3 regions of the Streptomyces sp. SID14515 genome follow, and region 3 is predicted to be linked to each of the others. Evidence: riboswitches for the same ligand, from Rfam matches in the RefSeq annotation. Region 3 holds a riboswitch; each other region holds the start of a gene.
The links. Region 3 has a riboswitch for thiamine pyrophosphate ahead of thiC (phosphomethylpyrimidine synthase ThiC). Riboswitches for the same ligand answer to the same signal wherever they lie in the genome.

Region 1 (9,466 bases), on a different contig from region 3:
TACTGCTCGTTCTGGCCGGTGTCGTAGCCGTTGCCGTACGGGGCGGGCCCCGCGGGCTGCTCGGGCGGCATCGGGGGGTACTGCTCGGCGTCGCGCTGCTGCGGGACCCAGACACCGCCGGGCGGGGTGTCCGCGCCGTACGTCTCCGCGCCGTAGCTCTGGGCGTAGGCGTCGGCGTAACTCTGCTGTCCGCCCTGGCTGTCGTAGCCGTCGCCGTTGCCGTAGGCGTCGTAACCGCCGTAGGAGGGAGCTCCGTTGGTGGTGCCGATGTACGGGTCGGAGTAGGCGGCGTAGCTCTGCTGGCCGGTGCCGTAGTCGTACGTTCCGGCGTAGGGGTCCTGGGCGGGCTGCTGTTCGTAGCCGGTGTACGGGTCGTACGCGGCGTACTGCGGCTGCGCCGCGGGGTCGGCCTCGTGGCCCTGGTGGGCGTTGCCGTTCGCGTCGTAGCCGGTGTCCCCGTACACGCCGTACTGGCCGGTGTCGTCGGGCATCGGCTGCGGTTCGTAGACGGACGGCGCGGGCGGGACGGGCGGGGCCTGGTCGTACCCGGGGGCGGCGACCTCCAGGTCCGAGACCTCCAGCGTGGGTTCCTTCACAGCGGCGCCCTCGCCGCCGCCCCTGCGACGCCGGCTCTCCCCCGGGCTGCCGCCTATGGCCCAGCCGGTGGAGAAGCCGCGCCGGAAGGACAGCGTCACGAAGGTCTGGCCGGTGGCGAAGGCGATCGTGCCGACTACGATCACCGGAACGGAGGCCAGCAGCACCCCGACCACCACGCCGAGGAAGCCGGCGAAGGCGAGGAGCCGCCAGCGCAGTCGTGCCTTGTACTGCAGCAGCACCTCGCCGAGCAGCCACAGGGCCACCAGACCGAATGCGATGTAGAGGACCGTCCAGCCCACGCCCGCCCCCTCCTTCGGCCGTAGCCGCATCGGCGGCGGGTACGACCGGTCACGACTGCTTGTGCAGTCCGAGTTTTTCGTAGATTTCGAGCGTAGCCGTCGAGTTGTTGAGCGTGATGAAGTGCAGTCCGGGCACACCCTCGGACAGCAGCTTCGCGCAGAACTCCGTTGCGAACTCGATGCCAATGGAGCGTACAGCGGCCGGATCGTCCTTGGCTGCGAGGATGCGCTCTTTCAACGACGCGGGCACGGTCGCGTTGCTGAGCTGGGAGAACTTTTCCAATTGCTTCACGCTGGTAAGGGGCATGACCTCCGGGATCACCGGCGTTTCGCAACCCGCAGCGACCACGCGGTCACGCATCCGGAGATAGTCCTCCGGACGGAAGAACATCTGGGTGATCGCATAATCCGCGCCCGCCCGGCACTTGTCCACGAAATGGCCGATGTCCGTCTCCCAGTCGGTCGACCGGGGGTGCATTTCGGGAAATGCCGCGACGCCGACGCAGAAGTCGCCCGATTCCTTGATGAGTCGGACGAGGTCTGCGGCGTACTTCACGCCCTGCGGGTGCTCCACCCACGCGCCCATCGGGTCGCCCGGCGGGTCGCCGCGGACCGCGAGGATGTTCCTGATGCCCGCGTCGGCGTACTGCCCGACCATGTTGCGCAGCTCGGCGACGGAGTGGTTGACCGCGGTGAGGTGGGCGACCGGGGTCAGGGTGGAGTCGGCGGCGATCTGCTGGGTGGCTCGGACCGTCCCGGCACGGGTGGAGCCGCCGGCTCCGTACGTCACGGAGACGAAGCTCGGGCGGACCGCCTCGACGCGGCGCAGCGCGTTCCAGAGGTTCCGCTCACCTTTTTCCGTCTTGGGCGCCCAGAACTCGAAGGAGTACGACGTCTTGCCGGTCGCTAGCAGGTCACGCACCGTGCGCGCGTGATCCGTCCTGGTGGAGGGTGTGCCAAGGGCCATAAGGGGAGGTTAACCAGGGGGTGGACGCTCCCCCAACCAGAGCAGCAAACTTTGCGTCGTTTTGTCGGGCTCTTGTCCATCCCTCGGACAGGAGCCCGGGATATCCCCCATTCGCGCGAGCCGGAACACGTGGGTCGGGCGGCCCGGAAGGTCAGAGCGCGTGCGTCCGGATGCGTCGGGCCAGGTCGGCGGTGGCGGCGGCCGGGTCGTCGGCTTCCGTGATCGCCCGGACGACGACGACACGGCGGGCCCCGGCGTCCAGCACCTCGTCCAGATTGCCCGCGTCGATCCCGCCGATCGCGAACCAGGGGCGCGGCTGGTCGAGCGAGGCCGCGTGGCGCACGAGGCCGAGGCCGGGGGCGTGGCGGCCGGGCTTGGTGGGGGTGGGCCAGCAGGGGCCGGTGCAGAAATAGTCCACGCCGTCCTGGGCGACGGCCGCGTCGACCTCGGCCTCGGCGTGCGTGGAGCGGCCGATCAGCCGGTCGGCGCCGATGATCGCGCGGGCGGCGGGGACCGGCAGGTCGCCCTGTCCGAGGTGCAGGACGTCGGCGCCGATGGCGTGGGCGACATCCGCGCGGTCGTTCACCGCGAGGAGCTTGCCGTGCCGGCGGCAGGCGTCGGCGAACACGGCGAGGTGCTCCAGCTCCTCGGCGGCCTCCATGCCCTTGTCCCGGAGCTGGACGATGTCGACGCCCGCGGCGAGCACGGCGTCCAGGAAGGCGGGGAGGTCGCCCTGGCGCTTGCGGGCGTCCGTGCACAGATAGAGCCGGGCGTCGGACAGCTGCTCGCGAGGCGTGGACATGGTGGAACTCCCCCGTGGTCGTGGCGGTGCACGGGCCGCACCGGGCGGCCCGTGCTCCGCTTTCTGTCGTATCGGTCAGACGGCGAGCGCCTGGGCTCGGCGCTTCACCTCCGTACCGCGATTCTCGCTCAGCGCCTGTGCGGGGGTGCCGGGCAGGGTCGGGTCGGGAGTGAAGAGCCACTCCAGCATCTCTTCGTCGGAATAGCCGTCGTCCTTCAGGAGGGTCAGGGTGCCGGAGAGGCCCTTGACCACCTTGTCGCCGTCGATGAAGGCGGCGGGCACCTGGAGCGTCCGGTTCTCACCACGGCGTACGGCGATGAGCTGGCCCTCCTTGACCAACTGCCGTACGCGCGTCACCTGGACATCGAGCATTTCCGCGATGTCGGGAAGGTGGAGCCAGGCGGGGACGAGAGCATCGGTCTTTGCGTCAATCTCGGTCACAAGGACAAGCGTGCCATCCAGGACTGACAGTCGGTAGCCGGGCCGACCGTACGGGGGTCGGCCGCGGCGGGCCGGGGCCCTTCAGAGGGCGGCGGACTTCAGCGGTACGGCGGGGTCCGCCACCTTCTCCGGGTCGAGGGCGGCCCCCGACTCGATGAGCCTGCGGCCCTGGGCGAGGTCGCGCGGACGGCCCACGGCGAGCACGGCGACGAGCGCCCCGTCGCGCAGCCAGCACACCGACCAGGTCGCCTCCGACCCGTCGCCGCGCCACAGCAGGGTGTCGGCGTCCGCGTGGTGGCCGGCGTACTGCACGAAGCGGCCGAACTGCTCGGACCAGAAGTACGGGACGGGGTCGTAGACGGGGAGCGGTCCGCCGTCCTGGGCGGCCAGGATCGCGGCGGCCGCGGTGCGCGGGCCCTGGAGGGCGTTGTCCCAGTGGTGGACCAGCAAGCGGGTTCCGTAGCGGGCGGAGGGGAAGGAGGCGCAGTCCCCGACCGCGTACACATCGGGCAGCGTGGTGCGCAGTGCGCTGTCGGCGGTGACCGAGCCGTCCGGGCCGAGCTCCACCCCGGAGCCGGTCAGCCAGCCGGTGGCGGGGCGGGCGCCGATGCCGACGACCACGGCTCCGGCGGGCAGGGTGCGGCCGTCCGCGAGGATGACGGCCCCCTCCTCGACGCGGTCGACCCGGGCCCCGGTGAGGAGTTCAGCGCCGCTGTCGGCGTACCAGTCGGCCATCGGGGCGGCCACCTCGGCGGGCAGGGTGCCCGCGAGCGGGCGGGCGGCGGCCTCGACGACGGTGACGGCGCAGCCCGCGGCCCGGGCGGCGGTGGCGAACTCCGCGCCGATCCAGCCCGCCCCGACGACGACCACGTCGTGCTGCCGGTCCAGGACGGGCCGCAGCCGGGCGGCGTCGTCCAGGGTGCGCAGCAGATGGACGCCGGGCACGCCCTCGGTGCCGGGCAGGGTGATGGGCTCCGCGCCGGTCGCGAGGATCAGGGCGTCGTAGGGGACGGGCCCGTCGGCGGTGTCCAGCACATGGTCGGCGGCGCGCAGGGCGGTGACGTCCAGGCCGAGGCGCAGGGTGATGTCCAGCGCCTCGAAGTCGACGTCGAAGGCGGAGTCCTCGGCCTTGCCCAGCAGGACGGCCTTGGAGAGCGGCGGGCGGTCGTAGGGCTGGTGGGGCTCGGCGCCGATCAGGGTGACGGGCCCGGCGAAGCCCGCCTCGCGCAGGGCCACGGCGCTCTGCACGCCCGCCATGCCCGCTCCGACGACCACGACGCTCCGGTCCGGACTCTTCTCCGTCTGCTGCTCGCTCACCTGTCCACCTTAATCACCTGACGGGGCGTCAGGAAGGCGGTCGACGGAATGCCGGAACGACGGCCGTCAGGAGCGCACTTCCTCCACCACGCTCGTTCCGCTGCCCTCCTGGGACTCCCAGGCCCAGCGCTCCTCCAGCCGCACCCGGCCGTCCGCGAGGCCGACGACGGTGGAGAGGCAGTGTCCGGACGAGGTCGTTCCGTCCCGCTTGAGCTGGACGTAGCGGAAGTCCAGCGCGTCCCCGTCCCGGGTGCCGACGAGATGGCCGCGGACCACGTCGCCGCCCGTGTACTCGGCCCAGATCCGGCCGTCCTGCTCGTGGTACGTGAAGCGCGTGCGGGTACCGACCTGGCCCGGGGCCTGGTCGGCGACGGGCGACAGGACGAGTCCGTCGAGCGAACGGGCCACGGTGGGCGCTCCCTTACTGGCCGCGAGCGAGTGGGTCTAGGCTGGCCAAGGTAGAACACTCGCGGGAGCCCGGACGCACCGGGCTGAGAGGGAGGCTGGCCGGCCTCCGACCGTACGAACCTGCTCCGGGTCATGCCGGCGAAGGGAGGGGCTGGACACCCATGCGCGTCTCGGGGAAAACCTCAGGAGCCTCAAGGAGAATCTCCGGATCCGACGTCCTCGTCATCGGGGGCGGAATCATCGGTCTGGTCACCGCGTGGCGGGCCGCCCAGCGGGGGCTGCGCGTCACGGTGGCGGACCCCGCACCGGGCGGCGGCGCCGCACAGGTCGCGGCGGGCATGCTGGCCGCCGTCACCGAACTGCACTACGGCGAGCAGATGCTGCTCGGGCTCAACCTCGCCTCGGCCGCCCGCTATCCGGCGTTCGTGGCCGAGCTGGAGGAGGCGAGCGGCCGGGACACCGGCTTTCGCACCTGCGGCACGCTCGCCGTCGCGCTGGACGCCGACGACCGCGCGCATCTGCGCGAACTGCACGCCCTCCAGGAGCGTTCGGGGCTGGAGTCGACCTGGCTGAGCGGCCGTGAGTGCCGCCGCCTGGAGCCGATGCTGGCGCCTGGCGTCCGGGGCGGTCTGCGGGTCGACGGCGACCACCAGGTGGATCCGCGCCGCCTCGCCGCCGCACTGCGAGTCGCGTGCGAGCGGGTCGGGGTCGCGTTCCGCCGGACGACCGCCGAGCGGCTCACCGTCTCCGGGGGCCGGGCGGCCGGGGCGCTGCTCGGCGACGGCACGGAGTTCGCGGCCGATCAGGTCGTGCTCGCCGCGGGCAGCCTCAGCGGCCGGCTCGCGGGGCTCCCGCCGGAGCTCGTGCCGCCGGTCCGCCCGGTCAAGGGCCAGGTCCTGAGGCTCACCGTGCCACCGGCGTACGCCCCCTTCCTCAGCCGCACCGTGCGCGCCGTGGTCCGGGGCGGCCACCTCTACCTCGTACCGCGCGAGAACGGCGAGCTGGTCGTCGGCGCCACCAGCGAGGAGCAGGGCTGGGACACCACGGTCACCGCCGGCGGGGTGTACGAGCTGCTGCGCGACGCCCACGAGCTGGTGCCCGGCATCACCGAGCTGCCGCTCACCGAGACCCTGGCCGGTCTGCGTCCCGCCTCGCCCGACAACGCCCCGCTGCTCGGCCCGACCGCCCTGCCCGGTCTGCTGCTCGCCACCGGCCATCACCGCAACGGCGTCCTGCTGACCCCGGTCACCGGGGACGCGATGGCCGACGCCCTGACGACCGGCGAGCTGCCCGAGACGGCCCGCCCCTTCGCCCCCGGCCGTTTCGCGGCGGCCTCCCCCGCCGCCCCCGTACTCCAGGAGCAGCCCGTATGACCCAGCAGCCCGCCGTCCCGGAAGCCGCCGCCGTATCGGAAGCCGCCGCGACCGCCACCGTTTCCGTCTCGGTGAACGGGGAAGCCCGTACCGTTCCCGCCGGGACCGCCCTGGACGCCCTCGTCGCCACGCTGACCCCGGCCCGCTCCGGGGTCGCCGTCGCCGTCGACGAGAGCGTCGTCCCGCGCGGCCGGTGGGCCGCCACGACGCTCGGCGAGGGCGACCGCGTCGAGATCCTGACCGCCGTGCAGGGAGGCTGACCATGTCGGACGACGTCTTCTCGCTGGGGCCCGCCACCTTCGGCTCCCGGCTGATCATGGGCACCGGCGGCGCCCCGAGCCTGGAGGTGCTGGAGCGCTCGCTGATCGCCTCCGGCACCGAGCTGACCACCGTGGCGATGCGCCGGCTCGACCCGACGGTGCGGGGTTCGGTGCTCTCGGTGCTGGAGCGGCTCTCCATCCAGGTGCTGCCGAACACCGCGGGCTGCTTCACCGCCGGAGAGGCCGTGCTGACCGCCCGGCTGGCCCGGGAGGCGCTCGGCACCGACTGGGTGAAGCTGGAGGTGATCGCGGACGAGCGGACCCTGCTGCCCGACACCGTCGAGCTGCTGGACGCGGCGGAGACCCTGGTGGACGACGGGTTCGTCGTACTGCCCTACACCAACGACGATCCGGTGCTGGCCCGGAAGCTGGAGGACGTGGGCTGCGCGGCGATCATGCCGCTCGGCTCCCCCATCGGCTCCGGGCTCGGCATCCGCAACCCGCACAACTTCGAGCTGATCGTCGAGCGGGCCGGGGTGCCGGTGATCCTCGACGCGGGCGCCGGGACGGCCTCGGACGCGGCGCAGGCGATGGAGCTGGGGTGCGCGGCCGTGATGCTGGCCTCGGCGGTGACCCGGGCCCAGGAGCCGGAGCTGATGGCGGGTGCGATGCGTCACGCGGTGGAGGCGGGCCGACTGGCCCACCGTGCCGGCCGGATTCCGCGTCGCCACTTCGCCGAGGCGTCGTCGCCGGTGGAGGGGCGGGCGGCGCTGGATCCGGAGCGGCCGGCGTTCTGAGCTGCGTTACGTTCGGGGGCGCTGCCCCCGGACCCCCGCTCCTCAATCGCCGGAGGGGCTTGAAGGAGGGGCTTGAATTGTCCCTGTCACGGATCGGCTGCAGAACGGCCCCGGGAGAGCCCCGGCCCGTCCAGGGTGTCGGTGGCGGCTCGTAGACTCTCGGGGTGGACACGACCCTCCAGGACCCTCTCGTCGGGCAGCTGCTCGACGGCCGGTATCGCATAGAGGCGCGCATCGCCGTCGGCGGGATGGCCACGGTCTACCGGGCCGTGGACACCCGCCTGGACCGGGTGCTCGCCCTCAAGGTGATGCACCCGGCGCTCGCCACCGACGTCTCGTTCGTCGAGCGCTTCATCCGTGAGGCCAAGTCGGTGGCGCGCCTCGCGCACCCCAATGTCGTCGCGGTCTTCGACCAGGGCGCCCAGGGCGCGTACGTCTATCTCGCGATGGAGTACGTGGCGGGCTGCACCCTGCGCGATGTGCTGCGCGAGCGCGGGGCCCTCCAGCCCCGGGCGGCCCTCGACATCCTGGAGCCGGTCCTCGCCGCGCTCGGCGCCGCGCACCGGGCCGGGTTCGTGCACCGCGACATGAAGCCGGAGAACGTCCTGATAGGGGACGACGGCCGGGTGAAGGTCGCCGACTTCGGCCTGGTCAGGGCGGTCGGCACGGCCACCGACACCACGGGTTCGCTGCTGGGCACGGTGTCGTATCTGGCCCCCGAGCAGATCGAGCACGGCACCGCCGACACCCGCAGCGATGTGTACGCCTGCGGGGTCGTGCTGTACGAGATGCTGACCGGCGCCAAGCCGCACACCGGCGAGAACGCCGCCCAGGTCATCTACCAGCACCTCAACTCCGACGTCCCGGCCCCGTCCGCCGTCGTGCCGGGGCTCCCGGTCGCGCTGGACAGCCTGGTGGCGAGCGCGACCGCCCGCAATCCCGAGGTGCGCCCGCACGACGCGGTGCTGCTGCTGGCCGAGACCCGTGAGGCGCGCGCCGCGCTGACCGACGCCGAGCTGGACGCCGTACCGCCGCAGGCGCTCTCGGAGGCGCACGACGGCGCGGACGACCGTACGAGCGTGATCCCGCGGGCCCTCCCGGCGGACGGCGACGGAGCCGGAGTGCACCGCACCAGCCGGCTGGAGATGCCGCCCGCGGGCCCCTCCGCTCCCCGGCGGACCGTTCGGCGCGGCCCGTTCGGCGGGCCGCACCGCAAGCTGATCACGATCCTCACCGCCGTACTGCTGACGCTCGGCATCGGCACGGGCGTCTGGTACATCAACTCCGGCCAGTTCACCCAGGTCCCCTCCCTGCTCGGCCAGACCCAGCGGACCGCCGAGCAGCGGCTCTCCGACGAAGGTCTCGGGCTGAAGGGCGTGGACCGGGTCTTCAGCGACACCATCGAGCGCGGCTCGGTCGTGAGCAGCGACCCGGCCTCGGGCGCGCGGATCCGGGGCAACGGCTCGGTGAAGCTCGTCGTCTCGCGGGGCCCGGAGATCGTGCGGGTGCCCGATGTCGTGGGCAGCTCGCTCGCGGACGCCCGGCGCGCCCTGAAGAAGGTGGGCCTGGCCCCCGGGATGGTCACCAAGGAGTTCAGCGAGGACGTGGCCCGCGGCGAGGTGATCCGTACGGATCCGCGCGCGGGCACGGACCGCAACCCGGACACGGCCGTGGCGCTCGTCGTCAGCAAGGGCGCCCCCGTCGACGTCCCGGACGTCAGCGGTCTCTCGGTCGAGGACGCCACCGCCGAGCTGGAGGCCGAGGGGCTGAAGGCCGAGGTGCTGCCCGGCCGGGTCCACTCCGCCGAGGCCGAGGGCGATGTCGCCGAGCAGTCCCCCGGCGAGGGCACCGAGGCCGCCGAGGGCGACACGATCCAGCTGACCGTCTCCAAGGGCCCCCGGATGCTGGACGTCCCGGACGTCGTCGGCCGGGACGTCGACGAGGCACGGAGCACCCTGGAGGAGGCGGGCTTCGAGGTGAAGGTGGAGCGGCCGTTCCTCTCCTTCAGCGACACCATCGCCGGCCAGTCCGTGGACGGCGGCGAGCAGGCCCCCGAGGGCTCCACGATCACGATCAAGACCAAGGGGTTCTAGAAACCAGATGCACTCTCTGCGCAATCCGGTCGGCGGACACGTCCCGGTGGCCGGCGGTCTCGCCAAGGTCGGCCTGGAGTACGCCCGTGAGCTGGCGGCGGAGACCGTGCAG
Region 2 (9,466 bases), on a different contig from region 3:
CGTGGAGCTGGTCGTCGTACCGGGTTCGGCGGCCACGGTGTTCGGGGTGCTGGTCTGCACGTCCTCGCTGGCGCTGCGGGCGACCCGGCCCGCCGTGGGGTTCCTGACGGTGGGCGCGGCCCTCCTCAGCTTCGGGACCGACGGCAACATGGCGTACGCGACCATCGCCGGCGCCCTGATCGGCTGCTACACGCTGGGGCGGCACCGGGTGCAGCATCCGGCGGTACTGGTCCTGGCCGGTTCGCTGGGCGCGCTGACCGTGAATCTGGTGCACATCGACCGGTGGGCCCGGGACGGCTCCCCCGGGCTGCCCGCGCTCCAGGGCGCCGACCGGTTCAGCCTCGGGCTCTACGCCGAGACGCTGGTGCTGACGGTGATGATCCTGGGCGCGGTGAGCACGGGCGACGCGGTGCGGGCGCGCGAAGAGGCCCGGAACACCCGGGCCGCCGCCCAGTCGCGGCTGCTGGCGATGGAGCGACGGCAGGCGGCCGAGGCGGAACGGGCCGCGATAGCGAGGGAGTTGCACGACATGATCGCGCATTCGGTGTCGGTGATCGCGGTACGGGCCGAGAGCGCCACGTACACCACTCCGGACCTGTCGTCACCGGCGCGGGACGCCTTCCAGGAGATCGCGGGCACGGCGCGGTCCTCGATGGCGGAGCTGCGCCGGCTGCTCGGGGTGCTGCGGACGGGCGAAGGCACCGATCCGGCCCCGCTCACCGCCCCGCAGCCCTCGCTGGCCGGCCTCGACGACCTTCTGGACCAGCACCGGGCGGTGGGCGGGGCGGCCGAGCTGCGCATCGCCGGTGAGCGGGCGGCGCTGCCCGCGTCCTGGGAGCTGTCGGCGTACCGGATCGTGCAGGAGGCGCTGACGAACGCCCGGCGGCACGCACCGGGCGCGCACACGGTGGTGGAACTGGACTACCGGCCGAAGCTGTTGACGGTCCGGGTGGCCGACGACGGACCCGGCCCCGCTCCGTCCGGCGGCTCCGGCCGGCCGGGGCACGGGCTGGTGGGCATGGCGGAACGGGCCGCGCTGCTCGGCGGTACGCTCACCGCTGGCCGGGGCCCGGCCGGCGGCTTTCTCGTGGAGGCGGAACTTCCGTGGTGATCCGGGTGCTGGTGGCCGACGACCAGGCGGTCGTCCGGACGGCGTTCTCCGGTCTGCTGAACACCCAGGACGACATCGATGTGGTCGGGGAGGCGGAGGACGGCGAGCAGGCCGTGCGCAAGGCGGCCGAACTCCGTCCCGATGTGGCGCTGCTGGACATCCGGATGCCCCGGCTCGGCGGCATCGACGCGGCGCGCGAGATCGTCGCCGCGTCGGGCGGGGCGACCAGGGCGCTGATGCTGACGACGTTCGGCCTGGACGAGTACGTGTACGACGCCCTCACCGCCGGAGCCAGCGGCTTCCTGCTCAAGGACGCGACCTTCCCCGAACTGCTGCACGCGGTACGGGTGGTGGCGGGCGGCCACGCCCTGCTGGCTCCCGAGATCACCGGGCGGCTCATCGCGGAGTTCGCCCGGCAGCGGGTCGGCACTCCCCCGCCGCGCTCGATCGACGGGCTGACCGCGCGCGAGGCCGAGGTGCTCGTCCTGATCGCCCGGGGCCTGTCCAACGCGGACATCGCCGACCGGCTGACCATCACCGATCACACGGTGAAGACCCATATCAACCGGCTGTTCGCGAAGATGGGGCTGCGGGACCGGGCGCAGGCGGTGATCCTGGCGTACGAGCTGGGTCTCGTGGTGGCGGGGCACGCGAGCCCGGCGTGATCGGCAAGACACCCCCTAGCGCCTCCCCGCCCCCAGCCTCAGCCTCCAGCGCCTCCCGCGAGCACCACCGTCTCCGCCGCGTCGAAGCGGACGCCCACGGCCGCGCCCTCGTCCGGGGTGTCCCGCAGAGCGCATTCGGCCTCCAGCACCGGCGCGTTCTCGGGCATCAGCCGCACGGTCACGTGGTTCCCGCGGAAGGTGCGGACGCCGACCGTGCAGCGCAGGCCGTCCTCGGGGGCGCCGATCCGGACTCCGGCGGGGCGGACCAGCAGATCGACCTCGCCCTGCGGGGAGCCCTCGGGCACCGGGATCTTGCCCCAGGCGGTGGCGGCGGCCTGCCCGGTCACGGTCGCCGCGGTGACGTTGTCGAAGCCGAGGAACCGGGCGACGAACGCGGAGGCGGGGCGCTGCCAGACGTCCAGCGGGCTGCCCTCCTGCGCGATCCGGCCGTCCCGCATCACGACGACCCGGTCGGCGAGCGCGAACGCCTCGCCCTGGTCATGGGTGACGGCCAGCACGGTCGTACCCAACTCCTGGAACAGCGTGCGCAGTTCCACGACGAGCCGTTCACGCAGGCTGCGGTCGAGCTGGCCGAGCGGCTCGTCCAGCATCAGGAGCTTCGGGCGCGGGGCGAGCGCGCGGGCCAGGGCGACGCGCTGCTGCTCACCGCCGGAGAGGGCGGCGACCGCGCGGCGTTCGGCCCCGGGAAGCCCGACCAGCTCCAGCAGTTCGCGGACCCGGGCGTTCGTCTCGGCCCGTCCGACGCCGTGCATCCGAAGGCCGAAGGCGACGTTGGCGCCGACGTCGCGGTGCGGGAAGAGCTGGTGGTCCTGGAACATCAGGCCGAGCCCGCGCCGGTGCACCGGGACACCCGCCTGGTCCTGGCCGGCCAGCAGAACCCGGCCGCCGTCCATGGGCTGGAGTCCGGCGACGGCCCGCAGCAGGGTGGACTTCCCGCTGCCGCTGGGCCCGAGGACACAGACGATCCGGTGGTCGGCGACCTCCAGGTCGACCGCGTCCAGCGCGGCCCGCTTCCCGAACCGTACGGTGGCGGCCTGCAAGCTCAGCATGTGGTTCAGAACTCCCCGGATCGGTCGGTGCGGATACGTTCGAGGAGCAGCAGCGACACCGCGCACACCAGCATCAGGATCGTGCTGAGGGCCATCGCCTGCCCGTAGTTGAGCTCCCCGGACCGGCCCAGCAGCCGGGCCACGGCCACCGGCAGGGTCGGGTTGTCCGGCCGTGCGATGAAGACCGTCGCACCGAACTCCCCGAGGGAGACGGCGAAGGCGAAGCCCGCCGCGACCAGCACCGCCCTCCGCACCAGCGGCAGATCGACCTCCCGCCAGGCCCGCAGCGGCGAGGCCCCCAGCACGGCGGCGGCCTCCCGCAGCCGGTCGTCGACGGCCCGCAGCACGGGCAGCATGGTCCGTACGACGAAGGGGACGCCGACCAGCGCCTGCGCCAGCGGGACCAGGATCCAGGAGGTACGCAGGTCGAGCGGCGGCTTGTCCAGGGTGATCAGGAAGCCGAAGCCGACGGTGACGGCGGAGACCCCGAGCGGCAGCATCAGCAGCGCGTCGAAGCCGCGGACCAGCCGCCCGGCCCGCCGGGTCAGGGCCGCCGCCGCGAGCCCGCCGACGACGAGGGCGATGAGCGTCGCGACGAGCGCGTACCGCAGGGAGTTGCCGACGGCCTCCAGCGGCGGGACCAGGAAGGTGGAGGAGCCGCCGGACCCGGCCGACTGGAGGGCCCGGTAGTAGCCGAAGCCGTAACCGCCCGGCCCATCGAAGGAGCGTTCCACCAACACCCCTAGCGGCAGCAGGATCAGCAGCAGCGCGGTGAGCAGGACACCGCCGAGCAGCGCCCACTGCCCGGGGCCGCGCGGCCGGCGGGAGGTCTGCGCCGGGTCGACCAGCTTCAGCGCCCGCTCCCGGCGGCGTACGGTCGCGGCGTGCACGGCGAGGATCCCGCCGACCGCGGCGAACTGCACCAGGGTCAGCACGGCGGCCGTCGGCAGGTCCAGCAGTTGCGCGGTCTGCCGGTAGATCTCCACCTCCAGGGTGGAGTACGCCGGTCCGCCGAGGATCTGTACGACGCCGAAGGAAGTGAAGGTGAACAGGAAGACCATCAGCGCGGCGGCGGCGACGGCCGGGGCGAGCGCGGGCAGCGTCACCCGGCGGAAGGCGGCGAACCGTCCGGCGCCGAGCACCCGGGCGGCCTCCTCCTGACGCGGGTCCAGCTGGGACCAGAGCCCGCCCACCGTGCGGACGACCACGGCGTAGTTGAAGAAGACGTGGGCCAGCAGGATCGCCCACACGGTGGTGTCGAGGCGGACGCCCCAGAGTTCGTCGAGGAGCCCGCCGCGTCCGAGCAGCGCCAGGAACGCGGTGCCGACCACGACGGTCGGCAGCACGAACGGAACGGTGACGACCGCCCGCAGCAGCTGCTTGCCCGGGAAGTCGAAGCGCGCGAAGACATACGCCCCGGGCAGCGCGATCAGCAGGGTGAGCGCGGTCGAGGCGAGGGCCTGCCAGGTGGTGAACCAGAGGACGTCGAGAATGTCCGGGCGGGCCAGTACGTCACCGATCCGCCCGAACTGCCAGTCGCCGCCCGCCTTGAGCCCACGGCCGACGATCGCGGTCACGGGGTAGGCGAAGAACACCGCGAAGAACGCGACGGGCACGGCCATCAGGCCGAGCCGCACCGCGGCTCCACGCCGCCCGGCCCCCCGGACGGGCGGCGCGGGGCGGGTGGCCTTCTCCTTGGGCCCTACTTCAGGACCAGCGACTGCCACGACTGGATCCACTGCTCACGGTTGGCGGTGATCTTCTCGGGCGCGACGGTGGGCGGCGTCTCGACACTCTCGCCGTGCTTCGTGAACAGCTCCGGCAGCTTCGCGTCCTTCACGACCGGGTTCACGAACATGTTGAGCGGCATGTCCTCCTGGAACGTCTTGCTGATCATGAAGTCCAGCAGCGCCTTGCCGCCCGCCTCGTTCTTCGCCCCGGTCAGCAGCCCGGCGTACTCGGTCTGCCGGAAGCAGGTGCCGGTGGCGACCCCGGTGGGGGCCTCCTTGGGCTGCGGGTCGGCGTAGAGCACCTCGACGGGCGGGCTGGAGGCGTAGGAGACGACGAGCGGCCGGTCGGCCTTGGCCTTCTTGCCTCCCGCGGAGCCGGAGAACTCCTCGTTGTACGCCTGCTCCCAGCCGTCGACGACCTTGACGCCGTTGGCCTTGAGCTTCTTCCAGTACGCCTCGTAGCCGTCCTCGCCCTCGGCGGCGATGGTGCCGAGGAGGAAGCCGAGACCGGGTGAGGAGCTGGCGGCGTTCTCGGTGACGAGGAGGTTCTTGTACGCGGGCTTGACCAGGTCCTCGAAGGTTTTCGGCGGCGCGAGCTTCTTGTCGGCGAAGTACTTCTTGTCGTAGTTGACGCAGATGTCGCCGGTGTCGACGGGCGTGACGCGGTGCTTCTCGTCCGTCTGCGTGTCCGCCGTGACGGTGTCCAGGCCCTTGGCCTCGTACGCGGTGAACAGGCCGTTGTCGAGGGCGCGGGAGAGCAGGGTGTTGTCGACGCCGAAGAAGACGTCGCCGCGCGGGGAGCCCTTGGTCAGGATCTCCTGGTTGAGCGCGGCCCCGGCGTCGCCGCTCTTGAGGATCTCGACCGTGTAGCCGGTCTCCTTCGTGAACGCCTTCAGCACCTTGTCCGAGACGTTGAAGGAGTCGTGGCTGACCAGGGTGACGGTCTTGGAGCCGCTGCCCTTGGACGCCCCGGAGCCCGACGGGCCGTCGTCGCTGCCGCAGCCCGCGAGCACGGTGACGCCGAGAGCGGCGGCGAGCGCGGTCGCCGCGTACTTCGTGGTGGTGTTCATGTGATTCCTCCTGGAGGTGACCAGGAAGAGACGCGGCCCCGCCCGCTGTCCGGCAAACCGGAAGCGGGCAGGGCGCAACAGCTTGAGTAAGGTCCGAACTTCCTACCCGGAATGACCCGGGCGAGGTTCAGAGGGTCTGCGGCCAACCTGTCCTTGGTGCCGCACTCTCAGCGCTGTGGCGCTCCCCTGTCGGAATATGAAGTTGATTTCGGGCCCAGGCTACACCGGCGGTTTTCGGCCGGACCGTGAGGCCACCGGTCTTCACGAGGCCGCCCGGGAGCGGCTAGCGCTCGGAGGCCGCCAGCTGCCCGCAGGCCCCGTCGATCTCCTGGCCACGGGTGTCCCGGACGGTGACGGGCACGCCGTGGGCCGCGATGGCCTCGACGAACGCCTTCTCGTCCTCGGGCCGCGAGGCGGTCCACTTGGAGCCGGGCGTGGGGTTGAGCGGGATCAGGTTGACGTGCACCCGCTTGCCCTTGAGCAGCCGGCCGAGGAGGTCGCCGCGCCAGGCCTGGTCGTTGATGTCGCGGATCAGGGCGTACTCGATGGAGATCCGGCGGCCGGACTTCTCCGCGTACTCCCAGGCGGCGTCCAGCACCTCGCGGACGTTCCACCGGGTGTTGACGGGGACCAGGGTGTCGCGCAGCTCGTCGTCCGGGGCGTGCAGCGAGACGGCGAGGCGGCACTTGAAGCCCTCGTCGGCGAAGCGCAGCATGGCCGGGACCAGGCCCACGGTGGAGACGGTGATCCCGCGCTGGGAGAGGCCGAGGCCGTCCGGCTCGGGGTCGGTGAGCCGGCGGATCGCGCCGACGACGCGGTTGTAGTTGGCGAGCGGCTCGCCCATGCCCATGAAGACGATGTTGGAGAGCCGCGCGGGGCCGCCGGGCACCTCGCCGTCGCGCAGGGCGCGCATGCCGTCGACGATCTGGTGCACGATCTCGGCGGTCGACAGGTTGCGGTCCAGGCCGGCCTGTCCGGTGGCGCAGAAGGGGCAGTTCATGCCGCAGCCGGCCTGCGAGGAGATGCACATCGTGACGCGCTCCGGGTAGCGCATCAGGACGGACTCGACGAGCGTGCCGTCGTGCAGCTTCCACAGGGTCTTGCGTGTGGTGTCGTCGTCGCAGCTGATGTGCCGGATCACGGACATCAGGTCGGGGAACAGCGCCTCGGCGAGCTTCTCCCGCGAAGCGGCCGGGATGTTGGTCCACTCCGCCGGGTCGTGCGCGTACCGCGCGAAGTAGTGCTGCGAGAGCTGCTGGGCGCGGAACGGCTTCTCACCGGTCGCGGCGACCGCTTCCTTGCGCTCGGCGGGCGTGAGGTCGGCGAGGTGCCGCGGCGGCTTCTTGGCTCCGCGGGGCGCGACGAAAGTGAGTTCTCCGGGCTTAGGCATGGTTCATCCAGTGTGGCAGACAGACGGGTGAGGGCCCGCCGCCCTGTGGACGACGGACCCTCACTCGAAGAACGTGCAGGTGGGACAGGGTGCCGGTGTGCCGGGGAGCTCAGCCGGAGCCCACGAACAGCACCAGCAGCAGCCATACGACCGGTGCGGTCGGCAGGAGCGAGTCCAGCCGGTCCATGATGCCGCCGTGGCCGGGGAGCAGGGTGCCCATGTCCTTGATCCCGAGGTCCCGCTTGATCATGGACTCGCCCAGGTCGCCGAGGGTGGCGCTGGCGGCGACCGCGAAGCCGAGCAGCAGACCCTGCCACCAGGCGCCGCCGTCGATCAGGAACTCCATGCACAGCGCGCCGGCGACCATCGCGAAGGCGACGGCTCCGAACAGGCCCTCGCGGGTCTTGCCGGGGCTGATGCGCGGGGCGAGCTTGTGCTTGCCGAAGCGCCAGCCGACGGCGTAGGCCCCCGTGTCGCTGACCACGGTGAGGACCAGGAAGGTCAGCACCCGCCACGACCCGTCGTCCGCCGTCAGCAGCAGGGCGACGAAGGTGGCCAGGAACGGCACGTAGAACGCCGCGAAGACCCCGGCCGTGACGTCCTTGAGATACCCGTCCGGCGGCTCGGCCATCCGCCAGACCAGCACCGCGAGGGCCGTCAGGGCCATCGCGATCCAGGCCCCCTCGGGACCCCGCGCGTAACCGGCGACGACCATCGCGGCTCCGCCGACGGCCAGCGGCACCAGGGGCGCCTTGATGCCCTTGCGTTCCTGGAGGCGGGAGGTGAGCTCCCACAGGCCGACGACGACGGCGATCACTATCACGCCGATGAAGACGGCCTTCACGATGAACAGCGAGAGGCCGATGACGGCGCCGAGACCCACGCCGACCCCTATGGCGGCGCGCAGATCACGCCCCGCACGCTTCTTCTGCGGCGGGGGCGGCAGCGGGGTGGACATGGGCTCCTGCGGCATCTCGTCACGGAACAGGGGGCCGCTGACGTGAGCGGCATCCCTGTCCCGGTCGTCGCGGTCGGCTGCGTCTCTACCTGCGTCGGGCACGTCCGGCACGTTGGGCATGGGCCGAGTCTGCTGGGCATCACGCACATCGTGGGCAGGACCCGCCGGGGCAGCGCTCATCTCGGGCGTGCCCCAGTAACCGGCTCCTTGCGGGGCGCCCCAGGAAGAGTCGTTCATCAGACTTCGAGCAGCTCGGCTTCCTTGTGCTTGAGCAGCTCGTCCACCTGCGCGACGTACTTCGCGGTGGTGTCGTCGAGCTCCTTCTCGGCGCGGCGCACCTCGTCCTCGCCGGACTCCTTGTCCTTGACGAGCTTGTCGAGGTTCTCCTTGGCCTTGCGGCGGATGGAGCGGATCGAGATCTTGGAGTCCTCGGCCTTGGTCTTGGCGACCTTGATGTACTCCTTGCGGCGGTCCTGGGTGAGCTCGGGGAACGTCACCCGGATGATATTGCCGTCGTTGCTCGGGTTGACGCCGAGGTCGGAGTCGCGGATCGCCTGCTCGATGTTGCGCAGCGCGGTCTTGTCGAACGGCGTCACGACGGCCATCCGCGGCTCGGGAACCGAGAACGAGGCCAGCTGGTTGATCGGGGTCAGCGCGCCGTAGTAGTCGGCGACGATCTTGTTGAACATCGCCGGGTGCGCGCGGCCGGTACGGATCGCGGCGAAGTCCTCTTTCGCGACGACAACGGCCTTCTCCATCTTCTCCTCGGCCTCGAGGAGGATTTCTTCGATCACCACGTGCTCCTGCGTGTCTTGGGTGGGCCCGGCGTCGTCATCGCCGCGCCCTGCGGGTCCTGCGTCGCGTCCTCACCTGCACGGTGTCCGACCGGCAGGCCGTTGTCCATCCTGGGGGGCCGTCAGGCCCGGGTGCTCGCGTCGCTCACGAGCGTGCCGATCTTCTCACCCTTGACCGCGCGAGCGATATTGCCCTCGGCGGTCAGCTCGAAGACGAGGATCGGGAGCTCGTTGTCGCGGCAGAGCGTGATGGCGGTGGCGTCGGCGACCTTCAGGTCGCGGGTGATCACCTCGCCGTACTCCAGTGCGTCGAACTTGACCGCGTCGGGGTTGGTCTTCGGGTCGGAGTCGTAGACCCCGTCCACGCCGTTCTTCCCCATGAGCAGCGCCTCGGCGTCGATCTCCAGGGCGCGCTGGGCGGCGGTGGTGTCGGTGGAGAAGTACGGCATGCCCATGCCAGCGCCGAAGATCACGACGCGCCCCTTCTCCAGGTGCCGCACGGCACGGAGCGGGATGTACGGCTCGGCGACCTGGCCCATGGTGATGGCGGTCTGGACGCGCGAGTCGATGCCCTCCTTCTCCAGGAAGTCCTGGAGTGCCAGGCAGTTCATGACGGTGCCGAGCATGCCCATGTAGTCGGACCGGGCCCGGTCCATGCCGCGCTGCTGGAGCTCGGCA
Region 3 (9,466 bases):
CAGCAGCAGGGAAGCACCAGGTGAGCCGGACGGAGACACCCCGGCGCAGCGGCCGGCCGGGACGGGCGGGGATCCGTGATGTGGCCGCCGCGGCCGGAGTCTCGATCACGACCGTCTCCGACGCGCTCAACGGCAAGGGCAGGCTCCCGGACGCCACCCGCCGCCATGTCCGCGAGGTCGCCGAGCGCCTGGGCTACCGCCCGTCCGCCGCGGCCCGAACCCTCCGTACGGGCAAGTCGGGGCTGATCGGCCTGACCGTGACCACGTACGGGAATGAACCTTTCACCTTCACCGAATTCGCGTACTTCGCGGAGATGGCGAGAGCCGCGACCTCCGCGGCGCTCGCCCGCGGCTACGCCCTCGTCATCCTCCCCGCCACCTCCCGGCACGACGTCTGGTCGAACGTCGCGCTCGACGGGACCGTCGTGATCGACCCCTCCGACCAGGACCCGGTCGTCACCGAACTCGTCCGCCAGGGCCTGCCGGTCGTCTCGGACGGCCGCCCGGCCGGAACGCTCCCCGTCACCGCCTGGGTCGACAACGACCACCGGGCCGCCGTGCTCGACCTCCTCGACCATCTCGCCGCCGCCGGAGCCCGCCGTATCGGCCTGCTGACCGGCAACACCACCGACACGTACACCCGGCTGTCCACCACCGCCTACCTCCACTGGTGCGAGCGGGTCGGCCAGGATCCCGTCTACGAGTCCTACCCGGCCCACGACCCCTGCGCGGGGGCGGTCGCCGCCGACCGGCTGCTCGCCCGCCCGGACCGCCCCGACGCGGTCTACGGACTCTTCGACCCCAACGGCACCGATCTCCTCGCGGCGGCCCGCCGCTACGGACTGCGGGTTCCCGAGGACCTGCTGCTGGTCTGCTGCTCCGAGTCCACCGTGTACGCGGCCACCGAGCCGCCCATCACGACGCTCTCGCTGAAGCCCCGCCGCATCGGCACGGCCGTCGTCCAGCTCCTCATCGACGCCATCGAAGGCGTCGAACACGACGGGCCGGTGGAGCAGGTCATACCGACGGAGCTCATCGTCCGGACCTCCTCGCAACGCCGTCCACCACGCACCACGGTCAGTGCGCCGCGCTCCCCCAGCGGGGATTGATCGGCTCTTTTCGGACCAATCGGCCGGTGAACCGTGCGTGCGCCCGGATTCACCACCCCTGGTGCGTCACACAGATCGATCCGCATTCCTATGATGGGCGCACGACACCGCGGACCACCTCTACCAGGCAAGGCCCGTCAGGTGTACGGCGGCGCGACGGTGGTGGAGGGGTCGATGACTCAGGGGGCCGGTCAGGAACCCGTGGTGCGGACGGCGACGTTGCGTGACTTCCGGGTTCCGCCGTATGCGCAGACACCCGTGCCACCACAGGCACAGGTGGCACCTCCTTCCTCGGTGCCGCCCCGTGCGCCGGGCCCGAACCCGCCGGCGCCGGGCGCTCCCGTCCCGCCGGGCGCTTCATTTCCGCAGCGGGCTCCCGCGCCGCCCCGGCCGCCGCATCCCGGCAACGCCGTCGTGGGCGACGAGCAGCCGGAGGGCTACACACCGACCGAACGGGACCTCCCGGTCATCCGGCGCGGCGACACGGTCCAGGTGCAGACCGTCGCCGAGCCGGCCCCCGTGGCCGAGGACGGTCTCGGCCCGCTCTTCGTCGTCGGCGACGTCCACGGCTATCTGGACGAACTGCTGGCCGCCCTCGGCGAGCAGGGCCTCATCGACGCCGACGGGAACTGGGCCGCGGGCAACGCCCGGCTGTGGTTCCTCGGCGACTTCACCGACCGCGGTCCGGACGGCATCGGGGTCATCGATCTCGTCATGCGGCTCTCCGCCGAGGCGGCGGCGGCCGGCGGCTACTGCAAGGCCCTGATGGGCAACCACGAGCTGCTGCTGCTCGGCGCCAAGCGGTTCGCCGACACCCCCGTCAACTCCGGGGCCGGCACCGCCACCTTCCAGGCCGCCTGGCTGCTCAACGGCGGCCAGAAGACCGACATGGAGCGCCTCCAGGACGTCCACCTCCAGTGGATGTCCCGGCTCGACGCGGTCGTCGAGGAGGACGGGCATCTGCTGATGCACTCCGACACGACGGCCTACCTCGACTACGGGTCCACCATCGAGGACGTCAACGACACGATCACGGCCATTCTCACGCGTAACGACGCGGACGAGTGCTGGGACCTCTTCCGCAAGCTGACCAAGCGGTTCGCCTTCCGGGACGAGGGCGGCGCCGACGCGGTGCGCGAGCTGATGGCGACGTACGGCGGACAGCGCGTCGTCCATGGTCACAGCCCTATTCCGTACCTCCTGGGCGAGGTCGGCACGGAGGACGGCGAGGACACGTCGGGCCCCGTGATCAACGGCCCGCACGTGTACGCGGACGGCCTCGCCATCGCCATGGACGGCGGAGTGACCATGGCCGGAAAGCTGCTGGTGGTTCAACTCCCGCTGCATGCCTGAGCGTCGGCGGGGAAGGCGCTTCAGGTTCCGCCTGCACCGACCTCGCCGATCACCGGACCCGTCACCGGGCCCAATTCTGGAAACACACTGTCACCCCGTGCCGTGAGCGCTCTACCATCGGCGTATCAGTGGCAGGCTCTCCTCCGTTTCCGCCCGATCGCCCGGTCCACGCGGGCAGCCGGGCACCGACGGAGCATCGGGGGATGCAGATGACAAGCGCTCCGCACCTGCTGGCCGAGGACGGACCCGAGTACGAGCGGATCCTGGGCGACGCACTGCGCCACGCTCATGAACGCCCGGACCTGGAGGGCGTCGGTGACCGGCTCAACACCGAACAGCTGCGCACGATGGCGCTCAGCGCCACGGCGCTGATCACCGCGGCCGCGGCCACCGAGTACGAGCACTACGTCGAGGCCCGGGGCGAACTGCGCCGGGCGTCGGCCACCGAAGCGGCCGAAGGGATCCCGGCCGTGGACGGGCCGCAGAGCACGGCGGCCGGATCGGGGGCCGGCATAGGCGCGGTCGTCACGGTCCTGACCCCGCTGCTGGCCGGCACCGCGGCCGTCATCTTCCTGCTCGTCGGCTACCTGCTGAAGGCGGTCAGCCCGTCGGTGGCCTTCGGCGACTCGATGGTCGCCGCCGGGTGGTTCTTCGCAGCGGTCGCCGCCGCCGCGATCCTGGTCGCGGCCGTCGGACTGCTCGTCACCGCGCTCCGCAACGGCACGACGTCCCTGGCGGCCGAGGACGAGGAACAGGAGCTTCCGGAGGAGGTCGCGCGGGCCCGGGAGGCCTGGCGCCACGCCCTGCTGGAGCGCGGCATCCTCCCGTTCCTCCGGGACGCCCTGGCCGACCCCACCGCGGGACCCGCCGCGCGGACCCCGCACCGTTCGCCCAACCGCATCCCGAAGATGGGCTACAGCAGGCCGGACTTCTCCGGCCCGGACGACGGACCGGCGGCCGGCCCCCGGCCGACCTTCACCAGCCCCGATTTCACCAGCCCGGACTTCGGCGGCCCGGAGCACCAGCCGGACTGACGGGCGGCGGCCCGGGGCCGACTTCCGCTTCCGGATCCGGTCCCGGCTCCGGCTCCGGTCCCGGACGCACCGCGGGCCGGGGCGGCAAGTGCCGCGCCCGGCCCGGGGAGACGCTCCGGACGGACCGGAGCGGTGGATCAGATGGCCTGCGGAGCCAGCTTCGGGTTCACGCCGTACTGGTTCGTCTCCGGCTTGCCCTCCGAGGCGAGGAAGACGATCAGGATGATGAAGCCGACCAGCGGGACGAACGCTATGAAGAACCACCAGCCCGAGCGGCCGGTGTCGTGCAGCCGGCGCACCAGGACCGCGAGCGACGGGACGAGAATCGCCACGGCGTAGATGTAGGACAGGAAGTCCGCACCGATCAGGCCGCCGACGATCGTGAGCACCAGGCTGATGACGAAGCTGATGAGCGTGAACATCCAGTACTCCTTGCGGCGCGCACGTCCGCTGAAGCCTGCGTAGTTCTTGAGTACTGACAGGTACCAGTCCATGGTGATTCCCCTCCCCGGGCCCCTGTTCAAGGGCCGCCGAATTTCAGCCAAGCAAGCCGGAAAGTAAGCCACGGATAAGGAAAGGGTCAAGCGCAGGTGAGCTGCGGGCCAAACGTACATCCAGCTGCCACACGACTGTGTCCATACTGTCGCTTAACAAGGTGAGTTAACCGGCCAAACAACCGTGAACCAGCTGTAGTTACTCGTAAGGCGCGGAACGCCCGGATGCTTCCGGCCCCGGATCAGGCCTCGGCGGCCCGTGATCGCGGCTGCGGACGGTCCTCCGGAGTCGGCCCCGTGGCCAGAAGTGCCTCACCGGTCGCGTAGAGCTCGATCAGCAACGGCCGCAGCGCCCGGCCGCCGCCGGTCAGGGTGTAGCGGGTACGGACGGGGAATCCGCGCCGGCGCTCCACCGACAGCAGGCCGCGCTCGCGCAGTTCCCGGAGCCGCTGGCTGAGAACCTTCGCCGAGAGCTCCGGCAGTCGCTCCCTCAGCTCGGAGAACCCGAGCGGGCCGCCCATGAGTTCGCGCAGCACCAGGGTGGTCCAGCGGCCCGACACCGCGGCGAGGGCCACCTCGACCGGGCAGTCCGGCTCGGGACGGGCCGTGCGGCCACGGGCGGTCGGCGTCAGTTCCCGGTCGCCGGCCGCGTGGGTATCCGTTGGGTGACTCTCGTCGACGAGCTGTTCACTGACGGCATGACGCATTCCACCAGTGTGCATCTGACCACCGTCGCCGCCGAGCACCCGTACGTCCTGGAGCGGGCGTTCAACACCTTCGACCCCGAGAGCGTCGACCGGCTGTACGAGGCGGACGCGCTGTTCGTGCCCCGGCCCGGTCACCTCACGACCGGCCCCGGCCGGATACCGGCCCCGGCCGGATACCGGCCCACCGGGACTTCCTCGCGCTGCGCGTCCCGATCCGGGTGGCCCCGCGCCGCACCTATGTCTCCGGCGGCCTGGCGCTCCTGATCGTCGACTGGGTGGTGGAGGGCAGGGCGGCGGACGGCGGACAGGTCCGGATCGCGGGCACGGCGACGGACGTCGCCCGCCGGGGCTCCGACGGGTTCTGGCGTTACGTCATCGACAACCCGTTCGGCACGGCGGTGGACGGCCCCGCGGAGGTGGGCCCGGCGGACTCGGCCGCCGGACCCACCTGACCTGCCGGGGTACCGGAGCGGGTCAGTCGGCGATGGGCAGGTAGACCCGGTTGCCGGCGGCCGCGAACTCCTTCGACTTCTCGGCCATGCCCTCCTCGATCTCCTCCTGCGATCCGCCGTGCTGACGGCGGATGTCCTGGGAGATCTTCATCGAGCAGAACTTCGGCCCGCACATCGAGCAGAAGTGCGCCGTCTTCGCGGGCTCGGCGGGCAGCGTCTCGTCGTGGAACTCCCGGGCCGTGTCCGGGTCGAGGGCCAGATTGAACTGGTCCTCCCACCGGAACTCGAACCGCGCGTCGGAGAGCGCGTCGTCCCACTCCTGCGCGCCCGGGTGCCCCTTGGCCAGGTCGGCCGCGTGGGCGGCGATCTTGTAGGTGATCACGCCCGTCTTCACGTCGTCCCGGTTGGGCAGCCCCAGGTGCTCCTTGGGCGTGACGTAGCAGAGCATCGCCGTGCCCCACCAGGCGATCATCGCGGCGCCGATGCCGGAGGTGATGTGGTCGTACGCCGGGGCGACGTCCGTGGTCAGCGGGCCGAGTGTGTAGAACGGCGCCTCCTCGCAGATTTCCTGCTGGAGGTCGATGTTCTCCTTGATCTTGTGCATCGGGACATGCCCGGGGCCCTCGATCATGGTCTGGACGCCGAACCGCTTGGCGATCGTGTTCAGCTCGCCCAGGGTGCGCAGCTCGGCGAACTGCGCCTCGTCGTTGGCGTCCGCGATCGACCCGGGACGCAGCCCGTCGCCCAGCGAGTAGGTGACGTCGTAGGTCGCGAGGATCTCGCAGAGCTCCTCGAAGTGCTCGTAGAGGAACGACTCCTTGTGGTGCGCCAGACACCAGGCCGCCATGATCGAGCCGCCGCGCGAGACGATGCCGGTCTTGCGACGGGCCGTCAGCGGGACGTACGGCAGGCGCACGCCCGCGTGCACCGTCATGTAGTCCACGCCCTGCTCGGCCTGCTCGATGACGGTGTCCTTGTAGATCTCCCAGGTCAGCTCCTCGGCCCGGCCGTCGACCTTCTCCAGGGCCTGGTAGAGCGGGACGGTGCCGATCGGCACGGGGGAGTTGCGCAGCACCCATTCGCGGGTGGTGTGGATGTTGCGGCCGGTGGACAGGTCCATGACCGTGTCGGCGCCCCACTTGGTCGCCCAGGTCATCTTGTCCACCTCCTCCTCGATGGAGGAAGTGACGGCCGAGTTGCCGATGTTGGCGTTGACCTTCACCAGGAACCGCTTGCCGATGATCATCGGCTCGATCTCGGGGTGGTTCACGTTGGCCGGCAGCACGGCCCGGCCCGCCGCGATCTCCTCACGGACGACCTCGGCCTCGACGTTCTCCCGGATCGCCACGTACTCCATCTCCGGGGTGATCTCCCCCCGCCGGGCGTACGCGAGCTGAGTGACGGGACGTCCGTCGCGGCTGCGGCGCGGCTGGCGCGGACGGCCGGGGAACACGGCGTCGAGGTTGCGCAGTCCGCCGCGCGGCGAAGTGTGCTTGAGCCCGTCGTCCTCGGGGCGGACCGGACGGCCCGCGTACTCCGCGGTGTCACCGCGGGCGATGATCCAGTTCTCCCGCAGGGGCGCGAGGCCCCGGCGGACATCGGTGTCGATTCCGGGATCGGTGTACGGCCCCGACGTGTCGTACAGCGTCACGTCCTTGCCGTTGGTGAGGTGCACCTGTCGGACCGGCACCCGGAGGTCCGGGCGCGAGCCCTGGACGTACCCCTTGTGCCAGCCGATGGACTTCCCGGCCTCGTCGTTCGGAACCGTGCCGTTCGGCGTTCCGTCGTTCTGTTTCGAGGCAGGCGTGCGTGCGTCCGCTGTGGTCATGAGACCTACTCCCTACGCCGGCATTACCCGGTAACAGGTTCGGCGGTCGGCGCAGCGTGTCCCGTACGGATGTACGGCGGTCAGCGCCCTCTCAGCCCGGTGCTCCGAGCTCCCGCGTGTGCAAAGGTGCCTCCACGCTAGCGTCCTTTCCGGCGAGCTGACCAGAGGGCCCTCCCGTTCTTGCGATGATCGCCCCGTGACCTCCCCCCAAAGCGACCCCGCGCCCCAGCCGCCCCAGGGCCACTCACACGGCCACACGCACAGCCACGGACCCGCCGCTCCCGTCTCCAAGCATCTGCGCAAGGTCATCGCCGCTGTGGTGATCCCGTTCGCCACGGCGGTCGTCGTCGGCCTGATCGCGTTCTGGCCCGGCGGCGTGCCCGACCACGAGCGCACCGGCGTCGGATTCGACCGGCAGACCCAGGACGGCAAGGTCGTCCAGGTCGTCAAGGTCGACTGCGCGGACGTCAACGCCGCGCAGGTGCCTCCGACCGGGGACACCTCCACGCCCTCGGGCCGGGAGGCCGTCAACGAGCAGGAGGGGGAGTGCGCGAAGGCCACCATCGAGGTGACCAGCGGCGACGAGAAGGGCCGCAGGTTCGTCGAGGTGGTCCAGCCGGACGCGCCCCGGCAACTGAAAGAGGGTCAGGGCGTGGTCGTGGCGTACGCGCCCGACGCGCCGCGCGACCTCCAGTACTCCGTGACCGACGTGGACCGGAAGTTCCCGATGGCGCTGCTGGCCGGGATCTTCGCGCTGGCGGTGGTCCTGGTGGGCAGGCTCCGCGGAGTGATGGCGCTGGTGGCGCTGGCCGTGTCGTTCGCCGTACTGACCCTGTTCATCCTGCCGGCGATCCTTCAGGGATCGAATCCGCTGGTCGTGGCGGTGATCGGGGCCAGCGCGATCATGCTGGCGGCGCTCTATCTCTGTCACGGGGTGACGGCCCGTACATCGGTCGCGGTCGTCGGCACGCTGATCTCGCTGCTGCTGATCGGGCTGCTGGGCTCCCTGTTCATCGGCTGGGCGAGCCTCAGCGGCAACACCGACGACAACACCGGCCTGATCCACGGCCTCTACCCGGACATCGACATGAGCGGTCTGCTGCTGGCCGGCATCATCATCGGTTCGCTCGGGGTGCTCGACGATGTGACGGTCACCCAGACCTCCGCCGTCTGGGAACTGCACCAGGCGGACCCGGAGATGGGTTGGAAAGGGCTGTACCGGGCAGGTATCCGCATCGGGAGGGACCACATCGCCTCGGTGGTCAACACCCTGGTGCTGGCGTACGCGGGCGCGGCGCTCCCGCTGCTGCTGCTCTTCTCCATCGCCCAGAGCAGTGTGGGAACGGTGGCCAACAGCGAGCTGGTCGCCGAGGAGATCGTCCGCACGCTGGTCGGGTCGATCGGCCTGGTCGCCTCGGTGCCGGTGACCACGGTGCTCGCCGCGCTGGTCGTCTCCGCGGACCGCCCGGGGTCCGGCGGCGCACAGACGGCTACGGCCGCGCCCGCGCGGAGCGGCCGGGGCCGTCGGCGCAAGAAGTGATGACGGACCGGCGGCACAGGACGGGATGACGGACCGTCGGCTGTACCCACCCGGTCAGCCGGCGTTCTGCTCCTCGGCGAGGATGCGGCCGAGCGCGTCCTCGAGGTTCCCGTCGAAGTCACCCTGCGTGTGCTCCTGACCGAGCGGCACGAGCTTGTCCGTCCGGTCGAGAAACGCCACCAGTGGCGCCGTCCCCGCCCGGAACAGCGCACGGTCCGCGCCGACCTGGAGCCGGATGTGCACATCGCCGAGGCCCTCGGGCTCGGTCGGACCGATGTGCACATCGCCGTCGCCGCTCGGGCTGTTGAGCCCGTCCAGCAGCAGTTCGCGGCCGAACGCCCAGGTCACAGGGGCATCGCCGGGCAGGTGGAACGTCATCCGGATGGCGTACGGATCGCCGACCTCGTACCGGAGCTCCACCGGAATACGGAACGAGAGCTCCTCGGAGACGAGGAAGCTCATCATGACCTCTGCTTGAACCGACTCGCGCATCGTTCAACCCCGCAGTAGATGAAACTGGCCAGGAATGATCCCCCATGGCCCTATTGACGCCATCGTGGTGCACGCGATAGCAGATCACAAGGAGTGATTTTTCAGATACTGATAGAGAACACGAACGAACGCAAGAGGCTGGCGACTTCGCCACGTAGCTGTTCGACTGCGGGCAGCAACCGATCTTCCCGGTCCAGGGGTACGGAAATGGCCATCGCCGCAATGGTGGCACCGGCCGTGACGGGAATCGCGGCGCACACGGTCCCCAGTGCGTACTCCTGGCGTTCGATGACCGGTTCACCTCGTCGGAGGGTGCGCAGGCGTTCCAGAAGTGTGGCGCGATCTCGCACTGAGTAACGGGTGAGAGGGCGCACGGGGTGCCGGTCGAGGTGGTCCTCGCGGGCCCGCTCGTCGAGTTGGGCGAGCAGACACTGGCCGATGGCGTGCGCGTGGGCGG

Region 1: another riboswitch for thiamine pyrophosphate. It lies ahead of thiO (glycine oxidase ThiO); the one in region 3 lies ahead of thiC (phosphomethylpyrimidine synthase ThiC).
Region 2: another riboswitch for thiamine pyrophosphate. It lies ahead of G3I54_RS32920 (thiamine ABC transporter substrate-binding protein); the one in region 3 lies ahead of thiC (phosphomethylpyrimidine synthase ThiC).

The regions. Positions count from the first base shown of each region.
Region 1 covers NZ_JAAGMH010000067.1:16,356-25,821, forward strand. Annotated here, with positions in the region: gene G3I54_RS12930 (hypothetical protein) at 1-896, opposite strand, end outside; gene metF (methylenetetrahydrofolate reductase [NAD(P)H]) at 946-1,863, opposite strand; gene thiE (thiamine phosphate synthase) at 2,015-2,665, opposite strand; gene G3I54_RS12945 (Rv2175c family DNA-binding protein) at 2,741-3,106, opposite strand; gene G3I54_RS12950 (FAD-dependent oxidoreductase) at 3,188-4,423, opposite strand; gene G3I54_RS12955 (hypothetical protein) at 4,490-4,831, opposite strand; TPP riboswitch at 4,883-4,995, shown strand; gene thiO (glycine oxidase ThiO) at 4,993-6,204, shown strand; gene thiS (sulfur carrier protein ThiS) at 6,201-6,464, shown strand; gene G3I54_RS12970 (thiazole synthase) at 6,467-7,261, shown strand; gene pknB (Stk1 family PASTA domain-containing Ser/Thr kinase) at 7,426-9,354, shown strand; gene G3I54_RS12980 (deoxyribonuclease IV) at 9,362-9,466, shown strand, end outside.
Region 2 covers NZ_JAAGMH010000136.1:65,602-75,067, reverse strand. Annotated here, with positions in the region: gene G3I54_RS32940 (sensor histidine kinase) at 1-1,111, shown strand, start outside; gene G3I54_RS32935 (response regulator transcription factor) at 1,105-1,776, shown strand; gene G3I54_RS32930 (ABC transporter ATP-binding protein) at 1,815-2,846, opposite strand; gene G3I54_RS32925 (iron ABC transporter permease) at 2,852-4,468, opposite strand; gene G3I54_RS32920 (thiamine ABC transporter substrate-binding protein) at 4,549-5,646, opposite strand; TPP riboswitch at 5,728-5,844, opposite strand; gene rlmN (23S rRNA (adenine(2503)-C(2))-methyltransferase RlmN) at 5,930-7,036, opposite strand; gene G3I54_RS32910 (phosphatidate cytidylyltransferase) at 7,146-8,231, opposite strand; gene frr (ribosome recycling factor) at 8,231-8,788, opposite strand; gene pyrH (UMP kinase) at 8,911-9,466, opposite strand, start outside.
Region 3 covers NZ_JAAGMH010000040.1:61,988-71,453, forward strand. Annotated here, with positions in the region: gene G3I54_RS07590 (LacI family DNA-binding transcriptional regulator) at 1-1,109, shown strand, start outside; gene G3I54_RS07595 (metallophosphoesterase) at 1,284-2,462, shown strand; gene G3I54_RS07600 (hypothetical protein) at 2,666-3,496, shown strand; gene G3I54_RS07605 (DUF805 domain-containing protein) at 3,634-3,990, opposite strand; gene G3I54_RS07610 (helix-turn-helix domain-containing protein) at 4,233-4,697, opposite strand; gene G3I54_RS39355 (hypothetical protein) at 4,689-4,961, shown strand; gene G3I54_RS39360 (hypothetical protein) at 4,973-5,149, shown strand; gene thiC (phosphomethylpyrimidine synthase ThiC) at 5,172-6,977, opposite strand; TPP riboswitch at 6,970-7,103, opposite strand; gene G3I54_RS07625 (YibE/F family protein) at 7,174-8,517, shown strand; gene G3I54_RS07630 (SsgA family sporulation/cell division regulator) at 8,572-9,009, opposite strand; gene G3I54_RS07635 (helix-turn-helix domain-containing protein) at 9,111-9,466, opposite strand, start outside.